DNA from 2 places in the Micromonospora sp. HM134 genome. Region 1 is predicted to be linked to the other one. Evidence: predicted binding sites of a transcription regulator. Region 1 holds the regulator's gene; the other holds the start of a gene.

Region 1 (4,152 bases):
CCGGGCCGTCGACGCCGCCCGGGAGGCCCGCGACGCCGGGTTCGACCACGTCAACCTCGACCTGATCTACGGCACGCCGGGGGAACGCCCCGAGGACTTCGCCGCCTCGCTGGAGCAGGTGGTCGCCGCCGGGGTCGACCACGTCAGCGCGTACGCCCTGATCGTGGAGGACGGCACCCGGCTGGCGGCCCGGATGCGGCGCGGCGAGCTGCCGTACCCCTCCGACGACGTGGCGGCGGACCGTTACCTGGCGGCGGAGGCCGCCCTCGACGCGGCCGGTTTCTCCTGGTACGAGGTCTCCAACTGGGCCCGCACCGGGGCGGCCCGGTGCCGGCACAACCTGCTCTACTGGACCGGCGGCGACTGGTGGGGCCTCGGCCCGGGGGCGCACAGCCACGTCGGCGGGGTGCGCTGGTGGAACGTCAAACACCCCAGCACGTATGCCCAGCGGCTCGCCGCCGGGCACTCACCCGGCCTGGCCCGGGAGATCCTCAGCCCGGCCGAGACGCACACGGAGGACGTGATGCTGCGCCTGCGGCTCGCCTCCGGGCTGCCGCTGGACGTGCTGGACGACGTGGGCCGGGCCGCCGCCGCGCGGGCGCTCGCCGACGGGCTGCTGGACCCGGTGGCGTACCCGCAGGGGCGGGCGGTGCTCACCCTGCGCGGCCGGCTGCTGGCCGACGCGGTGGTCCGCGACCTGCTGCCCTGAGCACCGGCCCGCCGCGCACCGCAGCGGGGCGCGCCGGGGCGGGCGGTGGTGCCCGACCGGCCGGGGGAGCGGCCGGCCGGGACTCACTTGATGAAGCTGGTGGACATCGGGTAGCGGTAGGCCTGACCCTCGTTGGCCTTCATGCCGGCGATGATCCCGAACAGGATCTGGATCACCACGACCGCGATGCTGGGCAGGAAGAGCAGGCACCAGCTCACGAACAGCAGCACGAACGCGATGATCGACCAGAGGATCTGGAAGTTCAGCGCGGCCAGCGCCTGCGCCCGGACGGCCGGCGACTGCTGCCCGCGCACCAGGTAGGCGATCAGCGGGGCGACGAAGCCGAGCGGGCCGAAGCTGATCAACGCGCCGGCGGCACCGCCGAAGTGCGCGACCAGCGCCCAGGTCTTGTCCTCGCTGTTGGCGTAGCCGCCGCTCGGCGCACCGTAGGTGCCGCCGGTCGGGTATCCGCCACCGGGCGGGGGGTAGCCACCCGGCGGTGGGTAGCCGCCGGCCGGCGGCTGGTCACCGGTGGGCGGCGGATACCCGCCGGGCGGGGGATACCCGCCCGCCCCCGGCGCGCCGGACAGTGGTGCGGTGGGCGGCTCGTATGGCGAGCCCTGGGGCGCGGTCGGGTCCGGCGGGACGCCGTCCCCCGCGCCGGGAGGGCGAGGTGGTTCAGTCATGCCCGCCACGGTAGGGGCTGCCGGCAAGGGTGCACCAGAGCGACACTGGTGAGGTTGGCCTCGACGTTCGGTCAGCGCCCGCGCCGGCATCCGCCGGGGCGGGCGCACCGACGGTCCGTCTTGATCATCGCGGCGGCGGCCCTGCCGACGTAGACTGGCACTCGCTACAGTCGAGTGCCAGAGTGCTTGCCCGGGCGCGGCAGCGCCCGGGGCGACGTGCGTCAGGAGGTGGGAGATGGGTCTCGACGACCGCAAACTCGCCGTGCTGCGGGCGATCGTCGAGGACTACGTCGCCACGCAGGAGCCCGTCGGCAGCAAGACGCTCGTCGAGCGGCACCAGCTCGGGGTCTCCCCGGCGACCGTCCGCAACGACATGGCGGTGCTGGAGGAGGAGGGCTACATCCGGCAGCCGCACACCAGCGCCGGCCGGGTCCCCACCGACCGGGGCTACCGCCTCTTCGTCGACCGGCTCTCCCGGGTCAAGCCGCTCAGCCCGGCCGAACGCCGGGCCATCGAGCGCTTCCTGGTCGGCGCGGTCGACCTCGACGACGTGGTGCACCGCACCGTACGCCTGCTGGCGCAGCTCACCCGGCAGGTCGCCGTGGTGCAGTACCCGTCGCTGGCCCGCTCGTCGGTGCGCCACCTGGAACTGGTGCCGATCTCCACCACCCGGCTGATGCTGGTCATGATCGCCGACACCGGGCGGGTCGAGCAGCGGCTGGTCGAGCTGCCCGCGCCGGTCCCCGCCGACGACGTCCTCGACCTGCGCCGGCTGGTCAACGAGAAACTCGTCGGGAGTCGGTTGTCCGACACTCCGCCGCTGGTGCAGGCGCTGGTCGACGAGAGTGCTCCGCACCTGCGCGGCGCGATGACCACCCTGTCCACCGTGCTGCTGGAGACCCTGGTGGAACGCACCGAGGAGCGGCTGGCGCTGGCCGGCACCGCCAACCTCACCCGGGGCGGCCTGCTCGACTTCCAGGGCTCGCTGCGACCCATCCTGGAGGCGCTCGAAGAGGAGGTCGTGCTACTCAAGCTGATCGGCGAGGCGGAGCCGAGCACCACCCGGGTGCTGATCGGCGACGAGAACGAGATCGACAACCTCCGCGCCGCCTCGGTGGTCAGCACCGGGTACGGCCCGGGCACCACCATCGTCGGCGGGCTGGGCGTGCTCGGCCCGACCCGGATGGACTACCCCGGCACCATCGCCACGGTGCGGGCCGTGGCACGCTACGTGGGCGAGCTGCTGGCCCAGAACTGACCAGTCAGGGCCGGCGGCCGGCTCCGGCCGCCGACCGGCGCAAACGCGAGACGAACATGAGGACACGGAACGCAGTGGCCAGGGACTACTACGGCATTCTCGGCGTGAGCCGGGAAGCCTCCGACGACGAGATCAAGCGCGCCTACCGCAAGCTGGCGCGGCAGTTCCACCCGGACGTCAATCCGGACCCGGAGGCACAGGAGAAGTTCAAGGACATCAACGCCGCGTACGAGGTCCTCTCGGACGACCGGAAGCGGCAGATCGTCGACCTGGGCGGCGACCCGCTCGCCCCGGGCGGCGGGGGCGCCGGCGGCCCGGGCGGCCCCGGCGGGGCCGGTCCGTTCGTCGGCTTCCAGGACATCATGGACGCCTTCTTCGGCGGCGCGGCCGGTGGCACCCGTGGCCCCCGACCGCGTACCCGGCCCGGGGCCGACGCGATCCTGCGGCTGGAACTGGACCTGCACGAGACCGCCTTCGGCGTCGAGGCCCCGATCACGGTCGACACCGCCGTGCTCTGCACCACCTGCTCCGGGGCGGGCACCGCGGCCGGCACCCACCTGGCGACCTGCGAGGCGTGCGGCGGCCGGGGCGAGGTGCAGTCGGTGCAGCGCACCTTCCTCGGCCAGGTCGTCTCGGCCCGGCCGTGCACCGTCTGCCAGGGCTACGGCACCACCATCCCGCATCCCTGCCCGACCTGCGCCGGCGACGGCCGGGTACGTACCCGCCGCTCGCTGACCGTCAAGATCCCGGCCGGGGTCGAGGACGGCATGCGCATCCGGCTCGCCCAGCAGGGCGAGGTCGGCCCGGGTGGCGGCACCGCCGGTGACCTCTACGTCGAGATCCACGAGCGGCCGCACGACGTCTACTCCCGCAAGGGCGACGACCTGCACTGCCGGGTCACCGTGCCGATGACCGCCGCCGCGCTGGGCACCCGGCTCACCATCAAGACGCTGGACAGCGACGAGAACGTCGACGTCAAGGCCGGCACCCAACCGGGCAGCACGCTACGGCTGCGCGCCCGGGGCGTACCGCACCTGCGCGGCACCGGCCGGGGCGACCTCTACGTCCACCTCGACGTGCGTACCCCGACCAAGCTCGACGCCGACCAGGAGAAGATGCTGCGGGACTTCGCCAAGACCCGGGGCGAGGAGGTCGCCGAGCTGAGCAAGCAGGGTGGCTTCTTCTCCCGGATGCGCGACGCCTTCAACGGCCACGCCTGACCCGGCCGTACCGGGACAGCGGAGCTTCGGCCTCCTCGTGCCGGCTGGCCTGCCTCGTCCCGGCTGGCCTGCCCGGGTCCTGGCTTGCTCGTTTCGGCTGGCCTGCCCGGCCCTGGCTGGCTTGTTCGGCCGGGCCCGGCCGGGGTCCGGGTGGCTTCTCGGCCGGGCCGGCCGGTTAGCCTGAGCGGCGTGTCCGCGCCGCTGTTCCTGGTCGAGTCGCTGCCCCCTGCCGACCAGTTCACCCTGGACGGCCCCGAGGGGCACCACGCCGCCACCGTG
Region 2 (4,152 bases), 620 kb from region 1:
CCTTCGACTCGAACTTCGGCTTGAGCACCGAGTCGTAGCCGTTCTTGAACAGGGTGGCGTTGTTGTCGGTGGGCGAGCCGTTGAGGTAGGCGACCGTCGGGTTCTTGACGCCCTTCTCGGTCAGGCACTTGGCCAGGCCCTCGCCCTGGAGCTTGCCGACGGCCTCGTTGTCGAAGCTGACGTAGTACTGGGCGGAGCCGCCCAGGGTGAGCCGGTCGTAGTCGATCGTCGCGACGCCCTGCGACTTCGCCTTGTCCAGCACGGCCTTGCCGGTGCCGGAGTCCAGGTTGACGATCATCAGGGTGGTGACCCCGCTGGTGATCATCTGGTCGGCGATGGTCTGGAAGGCGTTCTTGTCGTTCTGCGCGTTCTGGATGTCCGACTCGACACCGGCCTTGTCGAACGCCTCCTTGAGGAACCGGCGGTCGGCGGTCTCCCAGCGGGCGGAGGACTTGCTGTCCGGCAGGATCACACCGATCTTCGGCTTCTTGGCGGTGCTGCCGCCGGCGTCGTTGCTGCTGGAGTCGTCGCCGCAGGCGGCCATGCTGCCGGTGGCCAGCAGGCCGACGGCGGCGAAGGTGAGGAAGCCCTTGCGCATCTGCACGGGTCCTTTCGAGGGTGGGGGAGGAGTGGTCGGTGTTTTGTTGTGTCCGGCAACGTATTCCCGTCCGTGAGTCGGGCGCAAGACTGCCGAGGTCAGAAGTTTGTTGGCGGCGGTAACAATTCAGCAACGCGGTTGTCACCCCCGGGACACCCGCCCCGCAATCACGCTCCGTGTCCGGTCTGCCACCGGCTCCTGACGCTCGGGTCAGCCGGCGGCGATCCGCGCGGTGCCGGCGTCGGTGAGGGCGACCAGGTCCGCCGGGGCGAGCTGGAGCTGCAACCCCCGCCGGCCGGCCGACACGTAGACGGTGTCGTGGTCAAACGCGGAGACGTCGACCACCGTCGGTAACCGTCGGCGCTGGCCCAGCGGGCTGATCCCGCCCCGCACGTAGCCGGTGCTCCGCTCGGCGGCGGCCCGGTCGGCCAGCGCGGCCCGCTTGCCGCCCAGCGCCGTGGCCAGCGCCTTGAGGTTCAGCTCGCCGGTGACCGGGACGACCGCCACCGCCAGCGCCCCGTCGACCTCGGCGACAAGCGTCTTGAACACCCGCTCCGGCGGCACCCCGAGCGCCGCCGCGACCAGTGCGCCGTAGTTCGGCGCGTCCGGCGCGACGTCGTACGGGTGGGTGCTGTACGCGATCCTGCGCTTGGTCAGCAGCGCCGTCGCCGCGGTGGCCTGTCCCGCCATGCCGGTCACGCTAGCCCGGCGGGCCCCCGTCCGCGACCGGTCGCCCGATCAGCACCGTCGGTGCGCCGGCCACCCGGGTCAGCACCAGGCTGGCCGGGTTCTCCCCGGCCAGTCGCAGGTCCCGGCGCAGTTGCTCGGGCGACAACGCCGAGCCCCGCTTGAGGATCTCCACCCGGCCGACCCGGCGCTCCCGCAGCAGCGCGCGCAGCCGCTTAAGCGAGAACGGCAGCACGTCGACGATCTCCAGGCACCTGCCGAACGGGGTGGGACGCGGGGTGTCCGCGTAGAGGTAGGCGATGCTCGGGTCGGCCAGCGTCGCGTCGAGGGTGTCGGCCAGTTCGGCGACCAGGTGCGCCCGGACCACGGCCGGGTCCGGGTCGTACAGGTAGCGCCGTACCGGTCCGACGCCGGCCTCGACGCCGCCCGTGCCGGTCAACCGGTGGGCACGGGGGGTGGCGTCACCGGGCCCCGACCGCAGGACGGTCGCCCGGCGGGGCACCCCGGCGAGCGCGCCGCACCACAGGGCCGCCTCGACCAGGTCCCCGTCGACGCTGACCCACTCCGCCTCGGCGTCGGCCGGGATCAGCGCGTGGTCGATGCCGGGGGCCACCTTCACCACCGTGTGCGGCACCCGTGCGGCCAGCCCGGTGACGAAGTCCCACGGCGGCGAGTAGGCGTCCGGGTCGAAGATCCGCCGTCCGGTGCCGGCCCGCCGCCGGGCCGGATCGCAGAAGACCGCGTCGACCCGGGTCACGTCGAACGCCGTCGCGTCGCCGCACTCCACGGTGAACGTCCCGGCGAGCCCGGCGGCCTCGGCGTTCGCGGCGGCCAGCGCGGCGGTGACCGGGTCGGCCTCCACGCCGTACACCCGGATGCCGGCGCGGGCGGCGGCGAGCGCGTCGGCGCCGAGGCCGCAACCCAGGTCGGCGAGGGTGCGCACCCCGACGGCGGCGAGCCGGGCGGCCCGCCGGTCGGCGACCACCCGGCGGGTGGCCTGCTCCAGGCCGGGGCGGGTGAGGAACATCCCGGCCGCCTCCGGGCCGAACTTGCCGACCGCCCGGCGGCGCAGCTCGGCCTGGGTCAGCGCGGCGGCGGCCAGCCCGGCCGGCACCCCGCGCGAGCGCAGCGCCGCCGCCGCGACCAGCGGGTCGCCGCCGGCCACCCCGGCCGCCGCGGCGAGCACGGCCGACCCCTCGGTGGTACGCAGCGCGGCGAACTGGTCGAGATCCACCCGCCCATTGTCCGGTCCTCCCGGGAGACCGACTCGGGTGGGCCGATGTTGCGGTGTCCGGGCGGTGTCGTCACCGCAACATCGCCACCATCGAGTTGATCATCGGCGGGACGGCGACACGAGGGGCGGCAGATTGGCACTCTCCTTGACGGAGTGCTAGCCGAGGAATAACCTGCGATTAGCACTCTCACCCTGAGGGTGCCAGCGTCCGGATCATCCGGTCCGGGTGCTGAACGCCAGGCGGACCGGCACCCGCGACGACGGCCCCGCCCGGTGGCATGTGGCAGATTGACGCTGGTCGGACTCTCGGCCGGCAACGAAACCAAGTACCCCAGGAGGGTATGCCCGTGACTACCGCGACCAAGGTTGCGATCAAGCCGCTCGAGGACCGGATCGTGGTCCAGGCGAACGAGGCTGAGACCACCACGGCGTCGGGCATCGTGATCCCCGACACCGCCAAGGAGAAGCCGCAGGAGGGCACCGTCCTCGCCGTCGGCCCGGGCCGGATCGACGACAAGGGCAACCGCGTGCCGCTCGACGTCAAGGTCGGCGACACCGTCCTGTACTCGAAGTACGGCGGCACCGAGATCAAGTACGCCGGCGAGGAGTACCTGGTGCTCTCCGCCCGCGACGTTCTCGCGGTCATCGAGAAGTAACCAAACCGATTCCAGTGTCGTCGCCCCGGTCCGGCTCGCCGGGCCGGGGCGACGTCGCTTCGAAGGGACATTCATGGCGAAGATCCTGAGCTTCTCGGACGACGCCCGGCACCTGCTGGAGCACGGTGTCAACGCCCTCGCGGACACGGTCAAGGTCACCCTCGGCCCGCGTGGGCGCAACGTCGTCCTGGACAAGAAATTCGGTGCGCCGACGATCACCAACGATGGTGTGACCATCGCCAAGGAGATCGAGCTCACCAACCCGTACGAGAACCTCGGCGCGCAGCTGGTCAAGGAGGTGGCGACCAAGACCAACGACGTCGCCGGCGACGGGACCACCACCGCGACCGTGCTGGCCCAGGCGATGGTCCGCGAGGGCCTGCGCAACGTGGCCGCCGGGGCCAACCCGACCGGCCTCAAGCGGGGCGTCGACGCGGCGGCCACCAAGGTCTCCGAGGCGCTGCTCGGCCGGGCCGTCGAGGTGGCCGACAAGGAGTCGATCGCGCACGTCGCGACGATCTCGGCGCAGGACGCCACCATCGGCGAGCTGATCGCCGAGGCGATGGAGCGGGTCGGCCGCGACGGTGTGATCACCGTCGAGGAGGGCTCCACCCTCACCACCGAGCTGGAGGTGACCGAGGGTCTCCAGTTCGACAAGGGCTTCATCTCGCCGAACTTCGTCACCGACTCGGAGTCGCAGGAGTCGGTGCTGGAGGACCCGTACATCCTCATCACCACGCAGAAGATCTCGGCGATCGAGGAGCTGCTGCCGCTGCTGGAGAAGGTTCTCCAGAACAACAAGCCGCTGCTGATCGTTGCCGAGGACGTCGAGGGCCAGGCGCTGTCCACCCTGGTGGTCAACGCGATCCGCAAGACCATCAAGGTCTGCGCGGTCAAGGCCCCCGGCTTCGGCGACCGCCGTAAGGCGATGCTCCAGGACATGGCGATCCTGACCGGTGCCGAGCTGGTCGCCCCGG

The links. Region 1 encodes HrcA, which represses chaperone genes, less so after heat shock. Its sites were predicted from a motif close to GGTTNGCACNCTCNNNNNGAGNGTGCNAACC; they were not measured.
Region 2: groES (co-chaperone GroES) is a predicted target of HrcA. The motif match lies at 2,696-2,726, and genes of this name have one in related genera.

The regions. Positions count from the first base shown of each region.
Region 1 covers NZ_CP041061.1:5,946,004-5,950,155, reverse strand. Annotated here, with positions in the region: gene hemW (radical SAM family heme chaperone HemW) at 1-709, shown strand, start outside; gene FJK98_RS25680 (DUF4870 domain-containing protein) at 793-1,395, opposite strand; gene hrcA (heat-inducible transcriptional repressor HrcA) at 1,631-2,653, shown strand; gene dnaJ (molecular chaperone DnaJ) at 2,728-3,873, shown strand; gene FJK98_RS25665 (16S rRNA (uracil(1498)-N(3))-methyltransferase) at 4,063-4,152, shown strand, end outside.
Region 2 covers NZ_CP041061.1:6,564,324-6,568,475, reverse strand. Annotated here, with positions in the region: gene FJK98_RS28455 (sugar ABC transporter substrate-binding protein) at 1-598, opposite strand, end outside; gene ybaK (Cys-tRNA(Pro) deacylase) at 809-1,288, opposite strand; gene FJK98_RS28445 (methyltransferase domain-containing protein) at 1,299-2,519, opposite strand; gene groES (co-chaperone GroES) at 2,861-3,175, shown strand; gene groL (chaperonin GroEL) at 3,249-4,152, shown strand, end outside.